DNA from 2 places in the Chloroflexus sp. genome. Region 2 is predicted to be linked to the other one. Evidence: riboswitches for the same ligand, from Rfam matches in the RefSeq annotation. Region 2 holds a riboswitch; the other holds the start of a gene.
The links. A riboswitch is a leader RNA that binds a small molecule or an ion and turns the genes downstream of it on or off. The one in region 2 is predicted to bind FMN.
Positions count from the first base shown of each region.

Region 1: it holds a riboswitch for FMN, as region 2 does, so the genes downstream of both, AC01ZF_RS00630 (ABC transporter permease) here and ribD (bifunctional diaminohydroxyphosphoribosylaminopyrimidine deaminase/5-amino-6-(5-phosphoribosylamino)uracil reductase RibD) in region 2, are expected to answer to the same signal.

Region 1 is NZ_JBWGQH010000001.1:137,387-148,114, reverse strand. Features, by position in the region: gene AC01ZF_RS00645 (HlyD family secretion protein) at 1-973, shown strand, start outside; gene AC01ZF_RS00640 (TetR/AcrR family transcriptional regulator) at 1,047-1,658, shown strand; gene AC01ZF_RS00635 (ABC transporter substrate-binding protein) at 1,887-2,930, opposite strand; gene AC01ZF_RS00630 (ABC transporter permease) at 3,009-3,812, opposite strand; FMN riboswitch at 3,967-4,091, opposite strand; gene AC01ZF_RS00625 (CAP domain-containing protein) at 4,670-6,415, shown strand; gene AC01ZF_RS00620 (SCO family protein) at 6,596-7,177, shown strand; gene AC01ZF_RS00615 (glucosaminidase domain-containing protein) at 7,174-7,887, shown strand; gene AC01ZF_RS00610 (hypothetical protein) at 8,159-8,437, shown strand; gene AC01ZF_RS00605 (glycerophosphodiester phosphodiesterase) at 8,542-9,273, shown strand; gene AC01ZF_RS00600 (hypothetical protein) at 9,314-9,532, shown strand; gene AC01ZF_RS00595 (hypothetical protein) at 9,519-9,857, opposite strand; gene AC01ZF_RS00590 (hypothetical protein) at 10,023-10,238, shown strand; gene hppD (4-hydroxyphenylpyruvate dioxygenase) at 10,294-10,728, opposite strand, start outside.
Region 2 is NZ_JBWGQH010000001.1:254,483-265,210, forward strand. Features, by position in the region: gene AC01ZF_RS01090 (riboflavin synthase) at 1-392, opposite strand, end outside; gene ribD (bifunctional diaminohydroxyphosphoribosylaminopyrimidine deaminase/5-amino-6-(5-phosphoribosylamino)uracil reductase RibD) at 320-1,549, opposite strand; FMN riboswitch at 1,723-1,885, opposite strand; gene AC01ZF_RS01100 (glycosyltransferase) at 1,954-3,057, shown strand; gene AC01ZF_RS01105 (DUF2064 domain-containing protein) at 3,066-3,617, opposite strand; gene nifJ (pyruvate:ferredoxin (flavodoxin) oxidoreductase) at 3,857-7,435, shown strand; gene AC01ZF_RS01115 (dihydroorotate dehydrogenase-like protein) at 7,432-8,499, shown strand; gene AC01ZF_RS01120 (cupredoxin domain-containing protein) at 8,825-9,247, shown strand; gene AC01ZF_RS01125 (geranylgeranyl diphosphate reductase) at 9,656-10,728, opposite strand, start outside.

The sequences.
Region 1 (10,728 bases), 120 kb from region 2:
AGTCGCTCAGGCCCAAGCAGCGCGTGATCAGGCAGCCGCCAATCTTGCCGCTCAACGCAGCGCGCTAGCCGCAGCGAAAGTCAATGCTCAATTAGCGGTGGAACAAGCGGCCAACGTATTGCGCGATCGTCAAGCTGATTACAGTCGCATCCATTGGGAAAACGAAGAGCTGAAGCAACGTTTAGGTGAAGATGAGCTATCACAGGCACGCATTGACGCCGAAGCTGCTGCGCTGCACGCAATGCAGAACGCTGAGGTCGCGTTGGCGCAAGCCCGGATCAATGCCGAGCAGGCAGCACAAGCCGAGATCGAGGGCATAGCTGCTGCCGAAGCGCGCTTACGTGAAGCCGAAGCGCGGTTGGCTGCGTTACTATCACCACCGGCCGCCGATAAACTGACTGCGATTGATACCCGCATTGCCGCCGCTGAAGCGACGCTAGCCCGTTTGCGCGGCGATCCGCGCCAAGCACAACTGGCCGTCGCCGCTGCACAACTTGCTTTGGCGCAAGCCCAAGCGACGCAGGTCAATGCTGCCCCACGGGAAGAAGAGGTAGCTTTAGCTCAAGCCGAAGTAGCCGCTGCTGAAGCGGCACTTGCCCAAGCTCGCCTCGAACTCGACAAACTGACCTTGCGCGCACCATTTGCCGGCACCGTTGCTCGTCTCGAACTGCGTCTTGGCGAACTAGCGACACCTACTGCGCTGGCACTGCTGCTCGGCGATCTCAGTGCATGGCGCATTGAAACCATCGATCTCAACGAAATCGATGCGATGCGCATAGCACCGGGCACAATGGTAAAGATAACATTCGATGCCTTGCCCGGCGTCACATTGCCGGGCCGTGTGCTCGCCATCGAACCCTACGGCGCCGAACGGCTGGGTGAGGTAGTATATGCAGCAACAATAGAATTGACACAGACCAATCCACGCCTGCACTGGAACATGACTGCGGTGATAACCTTCAATGGACCATAATTTGTACAGCCGCACGGCAGCACGGCCGTGCGGGGCTACGGGGATGCCGTGCGGGGCTACGAGGGGAATCAATATGCCACGTGATGAAACCGAACAACGCCGCCAACAAATCATCGATGGCGCACTCGATGCCTTTGCCCGTCTTGGCTTCGATCGCGCCACCAACCGCGATATTGCTCGCGCCGCCGGTATCGCTTCTCCTGGCCTGATCTATCACTACTTTAAAGATAAGACCGACCTACTCTATCAGGTGATTCGAGAGCGGATGCCGCTAGTCCCGATTGTTGATGCGGTTGAGCAGTTGGGTGATGAACCGCCCGATGTAGTGCTACCGCGACTGGGGGAACGGTTGGCGCAGGCGATTGATCAGCCGCTAACAGTAGCTATCGGCAAGATTGTGATCGGTGAGGTGTTACGCCACCCGCAATTAGCACGGGTTATCAATGAGATTGGACCAGGGCGGGCAATGAATGCGTTGGCTACCTATCTTGCACGTCAGATGGAATTAGGACGGTTGCGCCGTACCGACCCGCAGATTGCCGCTCGTCTCTTAATCGGACCGATGATGGCCTATTTTTTCTCGCGTGAGGTGCTCGATCAACCAGAAGCGCACGCTATCGCTGCGCGCGCAATGGTGGCTGAAGCGATTGCTCATTTCTTACGCAGTATGGTGCCCAATGGCTAGTAGAGACGAACATCCGTCCGTCTCCCCAACCCCATAACGCCCCAATATGTGTAGAGACGGACATCCGTCCGTCTCCCTATCAAAAACCCTCTCCGTCCTCTGTGTTCTTCGCGCCTCAGCGTTTAACCCTGTCGCGTTTTCGGTGTTCTTCGCGCCTCAGCGTTTAACCCTTTCGCGTCCTCTGTGTTCTTCGCGCCTCAGCGTTTAACCCTTTCGCGGCTTTGCATTTCACGATTTGCCCGGCACGAACTCATTGGTATAGGCCTTCTCCACCTCCACTGACCCAGCCAGCAAACCTGCCTCGCGCATAAACTGCTCGGTGCGCACCCACAGTTGGCCGTCGGTGTAACCCAACCCGTGTTGCGCCGTCAGCTCATTCTGCCAGAAGGGCAAGCTCTCTTCCAACACTTTCCGCTGCAAGTCGAGATTGCCGAGCTGCGCTTCGGGGATGAATTGCAGGCTCAGATCGAACGCCTCAGCCGGATTAGCCAGCGTATCGGCCAACCCGCGCAAACTGGCCCGCACAAACTTCCGCACCAGTTCCGGCTCTTGCGCAATCAGCACCTCGCTGACGGCGATTCCATTAGCAGCGAGATTAAAGACGTCGGCGGCCAGCAACACATTCACCTCCACCCCTTGCTCGCGCAATTGCACTGGCTCGTTCATCGCGTAGCCAATCGCCACCGGCACCTTGTCCTCCATCACCGCCGCCGCCTGCGTAAACCCGATCTCTTGCACCGTCACATCAGCTTCGGTCATACCGCCGGCATAGAGCGCCGCCAACAGCGCATAGAAACTCTCGCCGAAGCGACCGGGGATGCCGATGGTTTGCCCACGCAGGTCGTTGACGCTCGCCAGCGGCACGTTTGCCTTAGCAAAAAACGCGATTGGGAAGCGCTGGTAGAGCGTCATCACTGTCTTGACCGGCAACCCCTGCTGGCGAGCGAGCAATACCGAAGTACCGCTGGTCGTAGCAAAAGCAACACCACTGGTCGGCCACGTCGCTGCTCGCTGGAGCACGTCATTCTCGAAGTTGTAGTCGAAATTGACCTCAATCCCTTCCGCGGCGTAATAGCCCTTCGCCGCCGCGACATAGTAAGGCGCAAACTGAATGTTCGGAATGTACGACATCGCCAGCGTCACTGTGCGCAACGCCGGTTGTGGGTTGGCCGCCGGCGCGCTTGTCGGGGCCGCCGTCGGCGCCGGAGTCGGTGCGCTACACGCCGTGATGATGAAGATCAGGGTAATGAATAGCATGAAACGCAGCTTCATATTCGTTCCCTCGTTAGGATAGTATCTTCTGTTCGGGTGCCAGATATACGAGAGTAATGCAACTTAGGAAAGTTGTATCTAATCCTCCCACCACACTAGTAGCCGTTCGAGCAGGCCGGCTAGCACGTAGAGGGTCAGCGTAATGAGCGCGAGTGTCGTCAGTGCTACGAAGATCAGCGGTGTATCGAAGAGACCACGTGCAATGTTAATCAACGCCCCCAAACCGGTGCGTCCGGCCACAAACTCACCGACCACAGCACCGGTGGTAGCCAGTGCCAAGCCGGTGCGCACGCCGCCAAACAGCACCGGCAGCGCCAGCGGCGCTTCGACGTAGCGCAGCAGTTGCCAACGGTTCGCTCCGCTAATATGTGCCATCTCGATTAGCTCACGTGGGATGCTGCGAATAGCGACAATGGTGTTGATCAAGATCGGTAAGAAAGTAATTAAAGCAGCGACCATTATCTTCGAGGTCAGGCCAGCGCCAAACCAGAGAATGATCAGTGGTGCGACGGCAACGACCGGGATCGCTTGACTGGCCGCCAACACCGGCGCCAACGCCTGTTCGAGCCAGCGGATTTGAGCCAGGATATACCCTAGCACAAGCGCGACCAGTAACGCCAACGCGAACCCGCCCAGGGCTGCACTCAGAGTGGCTGCCGTGTGCTGCCAGAGCAGCCCGCTGCTCAACGCCTGCCCAAACCGGCTGGCAACCAGCGCCGGCGAGGGCAGAATGAAAGCTGGATAGCCGCTGACGTTCACCACCGTCTGCCAGAGTGCCAGCAATGCCAGCAACGTCACCGGCAAGCCGAGCGCCGGCCATTCAAAGCGCCGCCACGGTTTGGCTCGCGGCGCGGGAGTGGGCATTGGCAAAGTTTGCTGCATCGTCACCATCTCCTTTCTGGCGGGGAATCAAAAACCCCCGCCGAGCGAACGCTCTTCGGGGGACAGATACGGCAACAGCGCAGGTGATGAACCCACCTGTAACAGCAACGGAGCAAAGGCGCGCACTTCGCACGTCGCCTGCGATTGCCCATATCTGGATCTTCTTTACATCCGGACTATAACCGTCGGCCCCGGAGTTTCACCGGATCCTGCGTGCCTCTCAACACGCTCGTGGGCTATACCACCGATCGGGAATTTCACCCTGCCCCGAAGATCGTTTGTCACTGGTGATAATAGCATCAATAGCGCGTTAGTGTCAAGGTAAGAAATCTGAACCCTGACCAGCGTCATTCCGCGCGAGCAACTGGGGTGAGGGCTAACGTCAAGGCGCCGTCGAGCCGGACGGCTGTTCGGCTCCGCAAAGGGCGCAGAGGTTTTAACGCAAAGGCGCAAAGAACGCAAAGGGGCTTTGGATGCTCTCATCTTCAACTACCGCAGTATCCCGCGTGGTCATTTTATCCAGGCGCAAAGGGCGCAAAGGGGTTTTGGGTGCTCTCATCCCTAGCCTCGCACCCGCTGGGGGATAAAGCCCCCTTAGCCCCTCTCCGGTTGGGGATATACGGTCTCCCCTCAGCCCGGTTAGAGGGCGTGGGCCGCCGGTGCGCAGTCTCCAGCGCTTTCAGCCTGACATGGCGAGCCGCTCCTTGCCTCGTGTATAAATCATAGCAAAGACGTGCAGCACTACCCTACCAGCGAGTGTAACCTCAGATGACTGTCCGCTGGGTTTGATTGCTACTAAAACGGCATGTACAATAGAGCTTACGAGGTTTACCAACCCATCCCCCCAAGGAGAGCGCATGCGCAAGCGATTCTTCACTCACTGGATCAGCCTGTTTGTGCTGGGCTGCCTCACTATCGCGCCGGTTCTGGCGTTCGATCCTACCACCCAAACTCCAAGTCTGCTCCTCGATGAAGCACACGCCGTCTACTACGGGAACGTAGCCCGACTGAGACAAGCCGGTCAACCACCGTTGCGTTGGAATCGCCAGTTAACCCATGCTGCCCGTTGGTTTGCGTGGGATTCAGTTGAGAACCGGCCAACACCCTACTGTGGTCATCAAGATACCAATGGTGAGTGGCCTGATGCACGAGCATTGCGTTTTGGATATCGTGGCTCAAGTGGAGCCGAAAATGCGTATTGTGGCTATATGCAGCCGCAAGCCGCGATTAATGGCTGGCTTAACAGCCCTGGTCATCGGGCTAATCTACTCAGTCCCGGCCATCGCGAGATTGGTTTGGGCTATTACCGCCGCACCAGCGACGGGCGCGGCTACATTGCCCAGATGTTTGGCAACGATGCTGCATATGCGCCGGTGATCGTCGAGTACGAAGCAGTCGCAACTCTCAACCCTGATGTGTCGCTTTACATATACCAAGTGGCTGAAACTGGTGGTTTTATCGGTCGTCGTCCCGCCACTGCAATGATGATCGCCGATAACCCCTGTTTTGTGAACGCCAACTGGCAACCGTTCACCAACGAAACTCGCTTCCGTTTGGCCGATGGCGAGGGCTGGCGTACCGTCTACGTAAAAACTCGTGATGCCTACGGTGCAACTGCTGTTGTGAGCGATACGATCTATCTTGGTGCGAATGTGCCGGTGAATGAACTTGCAGCGACAATGAGTGATCGCCAAGAGACAGTCACTCTGACCGGGTTCTACCATCCTACGTTACCGCAAATGCAGTTTAGCTTCGGTTGGTTGGTAGACGAGAACTATTCGACGTTTCAGTTGTTATGGGGTGCAGGGGAACGAGTCACTGATCCTGCAGCTTGGGATGGCGGTGCGTTTCGTTTGCAGTCGGCAAGTTTGGAATCTTCGGCTTGGGTATACGATTATGATCCGGTCGTATTTAAAGATATTCCACTCGTCGCGTATGTGCGTCTGAAAGTTGCCAGTAATAGCTCACCGAATGAAGTAGCCCGCTTTAGCATTAACGGCGGTGGTGTGGTGTATGGTCCCTTGCAGCTACGTGGGGTTGATTTTGCCGCCGCAAACCAATATCAGGAGTTTGCACTGCCGTTTACCTATCACGGCAATGAGCCTTTCTTGATCTTTCAGTTTTGGCGTAGTGGCTCTACCGATGTCTTTATTGATGCCGTGACCATCTTTACCGCACCACAGCCGATTGTCAATCCGGTAACGTTGGCGGTTCCCGGTGGTAACTATCGCGGACAGGGCGTGTGGGTACGTTATACTGATGGAACTATCTTTACGCCATTTCGGGAAGTGATGAACATACCGGTACAGCCTGCCAGTATCGTTGCATTGGCACAAGTGGCTGCTATGCCACCGATGCCGTTGATAGTCACTTCGCCTTGTGTTCGTGCTAATTGGCAGGTCTTGCAGACTGAGCCGTGGCTGGGCGGTGTTGCCGACGATGGTATAATGAGATTGAGTATCAATCATAATGGCCTTACCGCCGGCACCTACAACGGTGCAATCACGTTTGTCACCCCAAATGAGATGCAGGTGACAATCCCGGTAACACTCCATGTAGTGGAGCAGTTATTTGTCACGTATACGCCGTTGGTTCTGCGGTAGCAGGTCTCTGCTCTCACAGACAGTTAACGCAAAGGCGCGAAGGGTGGAACAGGACAAGGTTACTGTTTCCGCCCGTTGTGGCACGGCGGGCCGCGCCCGGCCGATATGCGGTTCGTCTTGGTAGTCTTGGTAGGGGACGCGGTGGGCCGCGCCTGGCCGACTAGAAGGTTTGACAAAGCCATGCACCGTTTCATACTACTCCTACTTGTGCTGCTCGGCGCCTGTGCCGTTACCGGCCAATCATCAACAACAACTCCAACCAAAATCGATCCACCCATAGTGCTGAGTGACTTTACCTTGCCGGCCAGCACCGGTGGCGAGCTGAGCCTAAGTGATCTGCGTGGGCAGCCGGTGCTCCTCTACTTTGGCTACACCCGCTGTCCTGACTACTGCCCGATCACACTGGGCGAATTCCGCCGTATCCGTGACGAACTCGGCCCTGATGGTATGCGTGTGCATTTCGTTTTAATCAGCGTCGATCCCGCAAACGATACGCCTGATGTACTGGCTGCCTACCTGCGCGGTTTCGGCGAAGGCTTCATCGGCCTGCAAGGCGACGATGCTACCCTGCGCCGAATTAGTAAGGAATACGGACTGACATATCGTCACGGTGGTGGTCATCACGGCAATAGTGGCGTTGACCATAGCACAGCGAGTTATCTGATCGATCAGAAAGGGCAGTTGCGGGTCGTTTATCAATATGGAACCGCAGCCAGCGTGTATGTGCAAGACATTCGCGCTCTTCTGGACGAAACACCATGACAATTCGCTTCACTCGTCGATCGGTGCTGCTTCTTGGCTTAACTGCACTGAGTAGCTCGTTAGTACGAGCACAAGAACCTTCTACTCAGAATCTCTATCTGCCGTTTGTTGCACGCTCGTTGCCACTTGGTGCCTTGCTCGGCCCACCAACCGGTACCGTCGAAGTGGCCATTGCGTGGTTGTCGCCACGTAGCACAGCCTACACCCCCTACGATGTCAGTGTGATCGTCAATGGCTACGCTGAGATCGGTGCCGCCGCCGAACTTGATTGGTTCCTTGCTATTGCTCAGTGTGCTCACGAGACCGGCAACCTGACCTCATGGTGGTGCCAGCGTCCACGTCGGAATCCGGCGGGGATCGGTGTTACCGGTGCAATGGTAGAAGCGCCGCCCGATCAGTCCCCCGGCCCCGATTGGGCATGGGACGAACGTATTCAGCGATGGCGGGCCGGGTTGAGTTTTGCATCGTGGCTCGATGAGTCCATCCCTGCTCATCTTGGTCGGTTGCTTGCCTATGCCTTGCCGGTTGGTGCCGGTACACCGTACCAGCAACAACTGATTACCTATGCACTTTTTCGTCGGCCCTTGCCTGACCATTTGCGTGGTGTGGCGTTAACCATTACCGATCTCAATGGGCGCTGGGCGTATCCCGGTACCGAGTACGGCCAACGCATTCTCGACCTCGCCGAGCGTATGCGCAATGCCGGTTAGCGAATGCTAACAATTATCGATCACCGTAGAGAGTCGTTATATCGCGTCAGGATGCGTATAAACGGGAAGATGGATTGCGTATTTCATGCTTGACGGGAGATGATGGCGGGCCGTATAATAAGACTGTGTTAAGAGCGGTGCAACTCCCGTTAATGAGGCCCGGCGATGAAAACATGTGTCACAATGTGGTTGAGGGTTGGATAGGGCGGTACAGACCGATGTCTGTAGCCGCCCTTGATGTTTTCCGGGCAGAGACGAAGGAGGTCTCCCTATGCACTCGGATATGATCGGTAAGATCGAGAAAGCCCGGCGCTATGCCGCCGAACCAGAGCGGATTAAGTTCAGTGATCTACGGGCAACATTTCATGGCGGTAATAGTGATCACGTCATTTCGCTTCATGATGGGCATTGGTCATGTGATTGCTCCTTCTTCAAGATGTGGTCTACCTGCGCGCATGTGATGGCAATGCAGCGTATCTTGCATCCGATGTTGACTGAAGAGGCTCGGTATGCCGATATGGCTGTACCGCAGCCTGATCTTAGCTCGTAGCAGAGGACGATACATGTTTTCGAGTTGACGCAGTCGTATGGCGCGGTGATACTAGTAGCGGAGCGAACGGTGCTCCGCTACTAGTGTTTTAGCGTGAGGAGAAGATGGCGCCTCTGATCATTGCTCATCGTGGTGCATCAGCCGATGCACCCGAAAATACGCTCGTAGCCTTTGAGTTGGCGCGTCACCAACGGGCTGACATGATCGAACTTGATCTGCAACCAACCGTTGATGGTGAGATTGTGGTCTTTCACGATGACGATACGGCACGCTGGAATGGACGTGCTGATGTGGTCGCCCGTATGACGCTGGTTGAGATGCGCCGACTCGATGTTGGTGGCGAACAGGTGCCAACACTGGCCGAGACACTCGATTGGGCACGGAGTGTAGGCATGCCGCTCAATCTCGAATTGAAAAAACCCGGAATGGCCGTGCGCTGTGTCCAGTTGTTGCGTGAATTTAGAATGGCTGATCAGGTGATCGTTTCGTCATTCTTCCCACAGGCCTTGCACGAACTGCGCACGGTCGATCCGGCGATTCCTCGTGGCTATCTGATGGGTATTCGCACCTACCGGCCCGATGTGCGTCTGCGTGAGTTTTGGCCCTTTGGTGCGCTGCGTCGGATTGGAGCCACCGCGTGGCACCCCTATCATGGCTTGCCCGGTCTCGATTGGGTGCTGCCCAAAGTGCGGCGGGCCGGGTACCAGGTCAATGTGTGGACGGTTGACGATCCGGTACGTATCCGATCGTTGGCTACGCTGGGGGCGAGCGGGATTATTACTAATACCCCCGCAGCAGCGCGGGCTGCGCTGGCGTTGGAAACGCAAGAGCGATAAACGCTAAGACGCGATAAGCGCTGCAATAAAGGAATACCTTGTGAAGCGGCGAATCTGGCTGGTAGTGCGCGGGTGGGTACCACTGCTAGTAGTACTGGCGGCGCTGATCGGCGGGCCGGCATTACTAGCATGGCTGATTCTCGGCGGTTCCTTTGGTTGGCTGCATGTGCTGATCGGGGTTGGTGTGGCTGCCGGCCTTCTCCTCATAGGCGGGTTGATCCTGGGGTGGGCTTTGGGTAAGCGTCTCAAAGGGGATTAGGCCCGTCAAGGTTGCGTTCAAACGCGATCAGGTGCGGCACCACCGTCCGGCGCAGCTCGACGTATTGGTTGGAAAGCCATTGCCCCGCCCCGCGCACATGTGGCACTGGCGCTTTGCGCAGCCAGCGCAAGACAAGGCGAGCGATTAGGTGCAACCGGCGCAGTAGCCGGTCGCGCCGCCCCAAGAAGATGATAGCCATTAACAAACCAGGCCAACCGGGAATAATCGGAAACAATGAACCAATGATACCGATGATAAGAAAGGTGAGACCAAGGATACGACGTACCGAAGGATTGCTGCGTAAGAATCGGATGACAGCCAGCATAGTGTGCTCTACTGCGAAAGATTATGTAGAATGATCCGCTAATATGTATTGTAGCTGAGATTAAGCATCGGAATGTAGCAAAAAAGTAACAATCGCCTGAATCTTTGCTGATATACTGTCATCTTGGCTAGAGAAAAAATCCACCTGTGACGGAGGTGAATGATCATGAGTGGGCAATCGTGGTGGCAACGGTTCACTGCCTTGATCGAACGCGAGTATGAGCGACGCATCCGACGAGCAAGTCTCTTGGGCGAGTTTAAGCCGGCCGACGATGACCATCACCACGGTCATCCTACCGAGCCGGCTTATACCGAACAGACTGCGGAAGACGAGGCGATCATCGTTAACGTACCGCGTGGGACGCGGATCAACCGATCATAGCCGAGCACCATCGGGACATCGTGCCACGATGTCCCGATGGTGGTTGGGGTAGCTCTTACAAGTTTCCGCGTTTGGCTTGTTCACGCTCAATCGCCTCAAATAATGCCTTGAAATTACCTTTGCCGAAACCGCGGCTCCCTTTACGCTGGATGATCTCAATAAAGAGGGTTGGCCGATCTTGCAACGGCTGGCTAAAGATTTGTAACAGGTATCCCTCTTCATCACGATCCACCAAAATGCCCCGCTCTTGCAGTGCCTGTCGACTCTCGTCGATCTTGCCGACCCGTTGCTCAAGATCATCGTAGTATGTGTCGGGTACGTGGATAAACGGAATCCCGGCAGCACGTAAGGCATCAACCGTCGCACAGATGTCACCGGTGGCGAGCGCAATGTGCTGTACACCCGGACCACCGTAGTACTCCAAAAACTCCTCGATTTGGCTCTTGCGCCGCCCTTCTGCCGGCTCATTGATCGGGAACTTGATCCGACC
Region 2 (10,728 bases):
TAGCGTAACAAGTCGGGGGTAGTCGCTACCGTCACCCACAGCGAATCGCCTTCAGGGTGAAACGCTGTGATGACCCCGGTCCCATCAACATGACCCTGCACAAAATGCCCGCCGATGCGCCCATTGACGGCCAGTGAACGCTCAAGGTTCACCCCATCCCCAACTCGCAGATCGCCCAGATTGGTGCGACGAAGGGTTTCGGGTGAAAGACCAACCGTAAAGGTGGAGTTGGTCAGCGCCGTCACCGTTAGACACGCACCGTTTACCGCAATACTGTGTCCTTGTTCCGTACCTTGTAACACGGTTGTTGCCTGAATGGTTAACGACCATCCGCCATCGATTTCAGCAAGTGATTCGACTGTACCAATTTCCTCGATAATACCGGTGAACATACCTCTTCCTCTGGATAAGATACATCGGCTTGTATCCACATATCGGGGGCCGCCGATTCATCATCGTCAGCCGGAATGAGTTCAACATGTATCCGACCTAAACGGGCTGCGTGCGATAAGAGGGTATATCCGCTCCCCCCAACTGGGCAAGGGGCCTGTTGACCACCGATAATCAGTGGTGCAATAAAAACCCACACCCGGTCGATCAAGCGTTCGCGAAAACATGCGCCCAGCAATTCACTCCCCCCTTCCACCAGTACCGTGAGTATCCCGCGCCGACCGAGTTCATCGAAGAGGGCTGACAGTCTCACTCGACCGTCGTCGTTGGCAGGCAAGAGCCAGACATCCACACCACGTTCGACCAGCGCACGCCGATGATCGGCAGGGATCAGCTCTGTTGCTGCCACAACTGTCTGACCGGGTAAGTCCGGATCGAACACCTTGGCCGATAACGGGACCCGTCCGCGGCTGTCAGCCACAATCCGCAGGGGGTGACGGATGCTATCAGGCGACAGATCGGGTAGGCGAGTAGTGAGACTCGGATCGTCTGCAATGACGGTACCCGCTCCAACGAGCACCGCATCGGTACGGTTGCGTAAGTGGTGAACACGCCGGCGAGCAGCAGCATTACTGATCCAGCGCGACTGACCGGTAACAGTCGCAATTTTTCCATCGAGGCTCATCGCGAACTTGGCCGTGACAAAGGGACGTCCGGTGGTGATGTGCTTGAAGAAGGGGCGATTAAGTTCAAAGGCTTCCGCTTCGCACACACCGGACTGGACCCGAATCCCGGCAGCGGCGAGCTGCGCATGCCCCTTGCCGGAGACGAGTGGATTGGGATCGGCAATGGCGTAATACACCTCGGCAATACCGGCAGCGATAATCGCATCGGTACACGGTGGTGTACGTCCAACATGCGCACAGGGTTCGAGGGTGACATACATCGTTGCGCCGCGAGCCGCTTCTCCGGCCACACGCAACGCCTCGACTTCGGCATGCGGCTCACCGGCCCGCCGGTGATAGCCTTCACCGACGATCCGACCATCTTTGACGATCACGGCGCCGACCATTGGGTTGGGACTGGTGCGACCGGTAGCCTGTTGAGCAAGCACCAATGCGCGACGCATGTACGTTTCGGGATCAGGATGCTGACACATACAAAAACCCCAAAGGAACGTAGTACCAATACTGTTCCTTCGGGGCAAAGCGATCGCAAGCGCTCGACCATCTACCAATTGCCGCGCTCATACAAAAACCCCGAACAGTGAATTGTTCGGGGTAGGTAAGCAAACCAAGACAATCCTCGTCGTCACGAGGACAGCACGGTATGCTCAACCTTCTTTCATCCCGACTGTACGGTCGGCTCCGGAGTTTCACCGGATCGTGCGAGGTGTCGGATGTGACCACCCGCTCGTGGGCTATACCACCGATCGGGAATTGCCCGGTCTTGAGTTGAAACTCAATTCCAGACTCACCCTGCCCCGAAGGTTTGCTAAGTTGTCTTTTCTATTATACACGAGAACGGTTGTCTCAGGGTAGTCATTCGATTATCATAGATCGTATGCACATTCTGCAACTCTACAAAGACTACCCACCGGTGAAAGGCGGTATCGAAGGCCACGTGCAACTACTCAGTGAAGGGTTAGTAGCACGCGGTCATCGGGTAACGGTGCTCTACGTCGCACCCGACCGGCGTGGTTGTCATACGTGGCGCAACGGGGTCGAACTAATCGGTGTGCCGCGCCTGGTTACCCTGGCTCGCACCCCATTAAGCCCAGCCCTGCTCTGGTATGCGGCACGCTTACGCCCCGACGTGATCCACGCGCATCATCCATACCCTTTTGGCGATCTGGCGCTCCTCGTCACGCGGGCCCCATTCGTGATAACCTACCACAGCGATATTGTGCGTCAGCGCATGCTGGGCCGCTTGACGGCTCCCTTGATCAATCACACCCTCCACCGTGCCGCCTGCGTGATTGCCGCCAGCCCACAATTAGCCGCGACATCACCGTGGCTACGGCGCCATCGGGAACGGATACAGATTATCCCCTTCGGCCTTCCTCCATTGCCGTTACCCAATCCAACGTTAGTGGCTGCACTACACCGGCGCTTTCCCGGTCCTAATGCATTGTTCGTCGGACGGCTACGCTACTACAAAGGCGTGGAGTACCTGATCCAGGCTATCGCACGATTACCGCGTGGTCATGCCATTATCGCCGGTGGGGATGCAACGGTGCGTGGTTACGATCTCGTGAGGCTCGCCGCCGCGTTAGGCGTTGAGTACCGGGTGCATGTGTTAGGGGAAGTTGATCAGATGACGTTACGCGCGCTCTACGCGCTCGCCGATGTGTTTGTATTACCGTCGGTGGCACGCAGCGAAGCCTTCGGTATTGTCCAAATCGAGGCGCAATTGGCCGGCCTACCGGTGATCTGTACCGAACTAGGTACCGGGACCAGTTTCGTGACCCAACACGGACGAACTGGGTTGGTGGTTCCGCCCGCCGATCCATCGGCACTGGCACAAGCGTTAGCAAGCCTCTTTAACAACCCTAACCGAGCACGCGCGCTTGGGCTGGCCGGGAGAGAACGAGCAATGACCGAATTCCGCCTTTCTCAGATGGTGGAGCGCATTGAGCAGGTGTATCGCGAGGTTGTAGACTCATGACCGTTACCTCAGGCGCCCCACTCTCGCGCCAGCATACCATCGTTGTTGCCGAGTAGACGGCGCGTTGCCGGGGCGTAGGTAGCCGGCATAGTCCGCAAAGCGGCAGCTAGCGTTGTGAGATCGGATGGTAAGGTAACCCGAAACCAGAACGGCAATTGCTCTACACGCAGCCTCTGGTGGCGTATCTGCTCCAGCCACGATAGTACTGACGTAGAGGGAAGATACGCAGCCAAAGATGAGGAACGTATCCCCAGCACATACCACCCACCCCGGTCACACGGTCCCAGCACCAGATCGGCTCCCGCCTCTAATAGCGTAAAAGCATCGCGGAGGCGCGTCTCCGGCAGATGCGGAGTATCACCACTGATTACCACCAGTGGTCCATCAACCGACTCGGCAGCAATGTGTACCGCACTTGTCACGATAGCCGTCACTCCGGTGACACGCATCGTCAACGTTTGCAAATCGGCGATAAAGGCACTCGACCACCAGCTCGCTTCAATACCGAATGACTCGCGTAACATGGCGGTACGGTCGAAAATGAGAGTTGTGCGCTGCATGCAACGCTCCATCTTTGTCGCGTGAGATCGTTCCCTATTATAGAACGTCGTAATCGCCCCCTGATCAGGAAACGGGTTCAATAGTTAAAAAATAGATGAATCTTTGCTGGTCGAAATAGTTACAGAATGAATTTATCATCACCGAGAGTTGCCTGAGTTTCATCTGACGCTTTCCCACACTGCTTCTATACTGATGAAAGCAGGCAGCGCGTTTCCTGCATACAGCCAAGGAGGCAGCTATGGGATCACGGCATGTAACGCTGGATGGCAATGAAGCAGTTGCTAACGTTGCCTATCAACTGAGTGAAGTGATCGCAATCTATCCGATAACCCCTTCCACTCCGATGGGTGAGCTTGCCGATGCGTATGCGGCCGCCGGTAAGCCAAACCTGTGGGGTGTCGTACCAACCGTGTATGAAATGCAGTCTGAGGGTGGAGCTGCCGGTGCATTACACGGTGCTATGCAGACCGGCGCTTTGACCACTACCTTCACCGCCTCGCAAGGACTGCTGTTGATGATCCCCAACATGTTCAAGATGGCCGCCGAGATGACGCCCGGTGTGTTCCACGTTGCGGCGCGCGCTGTGGCAACCCAAGCGTTATCGATCTTCGGCGATCAATCTGATGTGATGGCCGCCCGTACCACCGGTGTTGGCATGATCGCGTCAGCGTCGGTTCAAGAGGCGCAGGATCTAGCCCTCATTGCCCACGCCAGTTCACTGGCCGGTAAGCTACCGGTGATCCACTTCTTCGACGGATTTCGCACCTCGCACGAGGTGAATACGATTATTCAGCTCGAACCGGAGGAGATTCGGGCTATGATCAAGGACGAGTGGGTCTACGATCAGCGTGCTCACGCCCTCTCCCCCGAACATCCGGTGATTCGCGGTACGGCGCAGAATCCAGATGTCGCATTTCAAGCTCGTGAGCGCATCCAACCCATTCTCGATGCCTTTCCCAACGTCGTGCAGGAGCAGATGGATCGTTTCGCGGCCATCACCGGTCGCCATTATCATCTCTTCGACTACTTTGGCGCACCCGATGCCGAACGGGTGATTGTGATAATGGGATCGGGTGGTGAGACCGCCCGTGAGACGGCATTCTACCTTCATCGGCAGGGTGAGAAGGTCGGGGTGGTGATGGTGCGCCTATTCCGGCCCTTTGCCGCCGAGGCATTCCGCGCCGTCCTTCCGCCAACCGTAAAAGCCATTGCCGTCCTCGACCGCACCAAAGAGCCAGGCGCTTCTGGAGAGCCGCTCTTCCTCGATGTGGTAAGCGCATTACGCGATCAGCCGATCACGATTATCGGGGGACGCTACGGCCTCTCGTCCAAAGAGTTTACACCCGGTATGGCGGCAGCCGTCTTTGCCGAGTTGGCAAAACCCCATCCCAAAGAGCACTTCACCGTCGGGATCAACGATGATGTCAGTCATAGCAGTTTGAGCTACGATCCCGATCTCTGCATCGATCCCCCCGGCACGGTACGTTGTGTATTCTGGGGACTCGGCTCAGACGGCACGGTCGGAGCGAACAAGAACAGTATTAAGATCATCGGCGATAGCAGTGAAGGTGAGGCCGAACGCTACGCTCAAGGGTATTTCGTCTACGACTCGAAGAAGTCAGGGTCGGTGACCATCTCGCATTTGCGCTTTGGCCCCTCGCCACTGGCAACCCCCTACCTTATCGGCAAGGGCCAAGCCCAATTCGTCGCTTGTCATAACTTTAGTTTCCTCGAGCGGTTTGATGTCTTGCAATACGCTGCTCCCAACGGGGTCTTCCTACTCAACAGTCCTTACGGTCCCGATCAGGTCTGGCACCAATTGCCGACCGTCGTCCAGCGCAAGATTCGCGATCTAAACCTGCGCTTCTATGTGATTGATGCAACGGCAGTAGCGAACGAAGTCGGTATGCGTGGTCGCATTAACACCGTTATGCAAACCTGCTTCTTCGCCATCAGTGGCGTGTTACCGCGCGAAGACGCCATTGCCGCCATTAAGCAATCGATCAAGAAGACTTACGGTCGGCGTGGTGAGGCTGTCGTGAAGCAGAATTGGACTGCCGTCGATCGCACCCTTGATCGCCTCTACGAAGTACCTATTCCGCCGCCAAGTGAAGATAACGGCTTACCGATGCGTCCTCCGGTGCCTGAGCATGCACCGCAGTTCGTGCGTGAGGTGCTCGGCCCGATGATTGCCGGGCGCGGCGATGAACTGCCAGTCAGTGCTATTCCCATTGATGGCTCCTTCCCCACCGGCACCACCAAGTGGGAGAAGCGTAATATCGCAATCGAGATTCCAGTGTGGGATCCGAACATCTGCATTCAATGCAACAAGTGTGTGTTTGTCTGTCCGCACGCAACCATCCGGGCGAAAGTCTACCCTGAAGAGGCGCTCGCCGGCGCTCCCGAAGGTTTCCAGAGCGCACCGGCCCGCTTCAAAGAATTCCCAGGCCAACGCTATACACTGCAAGTCGCACCGGAAGACTGCACCGGCTGTGGCTTGTGTGTCGAGGCGTGCCCGGTCAAAGATAAGCGTGCAGTCGGACGCAAGGCGATCAATCTGCAACCGCAAGCCCCCATCCGCGCTCGTGAAACCGCGTACTGGGACTTCTTCTTAAGCCTACCCGACGTAGACCGCACGCTCATCCCATCCGGTAGTGTTAAACATACGCAGTTGTACGTGCCGCTGATGGAATTTTCGGGCGCATGCGCCGGGTGCGGCGAAACACCCTACCTCAAGCTGCTCAGCCAACTGTTTGGCGACCGTGCGATCATTGCCAACGCCACCGGCTGTTCGTCCATTTATGGTGGCAACCTACCGACCACCCCGTGGACGACCAACGCCGAGGGGCGTGGGCCGGCATGGTGCAATTCACTATTTGAAGATAATGCCGAATTTGGTCTTGGTATGCGGCTAAGCATCGACCAGCAACTTGCCCATGCCCGCATGCTCCTCAACCAACTCCGCCCTATCCTTGGTGCTGAGTTTGTCGAAGACCTGCTCAACGCCGATCAGCACACCGAAGTTGGTATTCGCGAACAGCGTGAACGAGTAGCCATCCTCAAGCAGCGGCTCCGTGAACTGATCGACAGCAACCCGCCAGAGGTGAACGCGATGCGTGAACTGCTGGCACTAGCCGATGTGCTGATCAAACGCAGCATCTGGATTGTTGGTGGCGATGGCTGGGCCTACGACATTGGCTTTGGCGGTCTCGATCACGTCTTCGCCTCAGGGCGCGATGTCAATATCCTCGTGCTCGACACCGAAGTCTACTCCAATACCGGCGGGCAGGCGAGCAAATCTACTCCAACCGGCGCCGTTGCCAAGTTCGCTGCAAGCGGTAAAGGCGGAGTTAAGAAAGATCTGGCCCAAATCGCGATAACTTACGGTGATGTCTACGTAGCGCGCGTTGCCTTCGGCGCCGACGATGTTCAAACCTTACGCGCCTTCCAAGAGGCTGAGGCCTATCCCGGCGTTTCACTCATTATTGCCTACAGCCACTGTATCGCCCACGGCTACGACCTACGTCGCGGTCTTGAGCAGCAACGGCTCGCGGTTGAAACCGGTATCTGGCCGCTGTACCGCTACAACCCTTCCATCCACGAAGGCTCACCATTAACCATCGACTCGAAAGCGCCGAGCCTCGATCCCGAAGTCTACCTACGTCGTGAAGGACGCTTCCAAATGTTGCAACAGGCGAATCCAGCGCGCTACGAGCAGTTGCTGAATAGCTTGCGTCGCCAAGTGGCGCTCAAGTGGGCACATTTGCAGTGGATGGCCAACGAGCTGGTCGCTGAGACGAAGGAGGGGCTGCGATGATCGACTTTAGTACCACCTATCTGGGCATGAAGCTGCGTACACCAATCGTGGTCGCAGCCTCACCCATCAGCCGCAACGTCGAACTTGTCCGCCAACTGGAAGAGGCCGGACTAGGGGCAGTGGTGATGTACTCACTCTTTGAAGAGCAGATCATCCAGCAGAGCCTCGAACTGGACCGTATGCTAAGCCATGGGGCCGAGAGCTTTGCCGAAGCCCTCAGTTATCTGCCCGAACACGGAACGTATAGCACCGGCCCCGAACGCTACCTCGAGCATGTAGCAGCCCTGAAACAGGCCCTGAGCATTCCGGTCATCGGTAGCCTCAACGGCGTCTCAAGGGGGGGTTGGGTGCATTACGCACGCTTGATCCAAGAAGCCGGTGCTGATGCGCTCGAACTCAACATCTACTTTGTACCAATCGATACCAACATCACCAGCTCCGAGCTTGAAGACATCTATGTTGATTTGGTTAAAGCAGTGCGTGCCGAGATCAGCATCCCACTGGCGGTGAAGATCGGACCCTACTTCACCGCCCTCCCCAACTTCGCATGGCGACTGATGGAAGCGGGGGCGAATGCATTGGTGTTGTTCAACCGCTTCTACCAACCTGATTTCGATCTCGAACAGCTCTCGGTGCGGCCCAATTTGCAACTGAGCACTTCGGCAGAATTGCGGCTACCATTGCGTTGGATCGCCCTCCTCTACGGACGCATCCCGTTAGAGTTTGCCCTGAGCAGCGGTGTTCACAACGCTATCGACGTACTCAAGGGCCTGATGGCCGGGGCCAACGTAACGATGATAGCATCGGCATTATTACGCGGTCGCGCCCCCGATGTCCTCCGCACTATCTTGCACGACATGGAGTTGTGGCTTACCGAACACGAATACGAATCGGTAGCACAACTGCACGGCAGTATGAGCCAGCGCGCCGTCGCCGAACCGGCCGCCTTTGAGCGCGCTAACTACATTCGGGTCCTCGATGATTATCGTCCGCCTTACGCCCTTGGGAGCCATACCGATCTGACCGGACGGATGTTGTATCCGTTCCTCGCTGATGAAGGATAAGACAACACGACACTCTTCCCCGCTTCTCGCGTAAAGAAGCGGGGAAGCAGACGATACATGCACGTACCCTCCACAGTCTTAGTAACATGGATAATATTCAAATATTTATACATATCTCTTGACAAATAAGCAAATAAGGAGTATATTTCAGGCATTGGTATCAGTCTTTTCAAGCATAATTACAGCGTGCAAAAACTGCACGTGGGTAGAAGCTTATCGCGCCTTTTTCATTGACGAGGCATGGTTGATGTATATTTGCCTTCTTCCCAATACCATTGCGCTACCGGATGATACGTTTAACCAAATCAAAGTAATGAGGAAGTCTATGCGACGAAGGTGGATGCTGGTGTTCGGGTTCGTATTGGCACTCGCAGCACTGAGTGCGTGTAGCCGCCAACCAACTGCTTCTACAGAGCTTAACGTTGTGTTGACCGACTATAAGTTTGAACCGGATAAACTCATTATTCCGCCCGGTCAAGAGATTACGCTGCACCTGACCAATAAAGGCGCCATCGAACACGAGCTGGTGATTATGAAATACGGAACTACTGTCGGTGATAGTTTTGGCGCTGAAGATGAAGAGAATATCTATTGGGAAATCGAAGTGAAACCCGGTGAAAGTACCACAGTAACGTTTACGTCACCTGACGTAGCCGGTCAGTACCAGTTTGTCTGTGGCATCGAGGGTCATTTCACCGCCGGGATGCATGGCACGCTGACGATTGTCGAAACCGTTGCCCAGCGCTAATCGGTGCCCCAATTGTCCGTGCTGTGAGCTGCCTCAGATGCGGTTCGCATATTTTTATGTTGCGGTTTGACTTGACAACAAGCCAGCAGATCGTCTACACTTAAAATACCGATCACTTGATGGAACACGATTACGCAATGATGTGGGCAACGGGGAGCGAAAGGTTCGCCACCTTGATTAAGGATTCTTGCAATAGCGAGACGGTCTGCGTGCTGCACTTCATTATTGCTCTGTACTGAAGTGAGAGATGGCCGTTCTTTCCCAAACCGTCGGACGAAACCGATTCAGGCATCGTTAGCAACGACAACGGTATCACATCTGTATAACAGCCAGAAGCGCATCTTACAACCGGAGCACAACGAAGAGGCAGCCGATATGGCTGCCTCCCGCAATACCCACCATCGTTACCTAATCTGCTGCTGCAACCCGCTGCCTTTGCTTCTCGACTACCGTCAAACCGAGTTGCTCACGGAGCGGTGTTCGTGGGCGAGCATAGTTACGAACTTCGCTGGCGATGATTTCGGCAGTCATCCGCAACTGAGCTAACCATGGCGCCGGTGCCATTTGCTTGTGCATGTAGCTATCGAACGTTAGACGTTGCACATCGTAGTTGCGGCACATCTCGGTAAATACCTCCATCTGCCGCTCATTACCATACCCCCAGACCTGCAAAAAGCGGAGAAAACGGTACATCGTGCCGTACTGCTTCCACCACCGTCGCTCGTAGGTGCGTAGGTTGGCCGCACTCGGCACATCGAGATACTCAGCCAGTGTTTGTGCAGCCATTTGCCCACTCTTCATCGCCCAATAAATCCCCTCACCGGAGGTATGCACCACTAAGCCGGCGGCATCACCGATGAACATCGCCCGATCGAAGGCTAAATGCGGACGTGGCTCCATCGGCAAGGCATGGGCTTCCCGCAAGATAACTTGTCCACCATCGAGGGCCGAACCGAGCCGCCGCTTGAGATTGTTTAGCAACTGCCTAGCAGCCGAGCCATGGCCGGGGCCAGCACCGATCCCGACGGCAATGTGGTCACGTTTGGGGAAGGCCCATGCGTACAAATCAGGGCTGACTTCGTGCCCAAGATACAGATCGGCCGTCTCTTCCCAGCGAGCCATCTTACCGGGTGGCAGTTTAATCCGCTCTTGTATTGCCACTGCGCGAGGCAGATTCGGCAAACCGAGAAACTTAGCCGTCGGCGAATAGGCTCCATCAGCTCCGATCACTACATCGGCCCACACAGACCCTTCATGGCCGGAGGGCGTGCGGTACGTCGCCTCAACACCACGCCGATCAACTCGCAGGCCGATCAGTTGGGCATGGATCAGCTCAGCACCACGCTCTTGAGCGCGCTGGCGCAAGAAGCTATCGAACACTTCGCGCCGCACCATTGCCACATAATCATCCTCACTCGGAACCGTACCCGCCACCGGGACACGGGTCTCTTGGCCGGAAGGCGACACGATCAGACACTGGC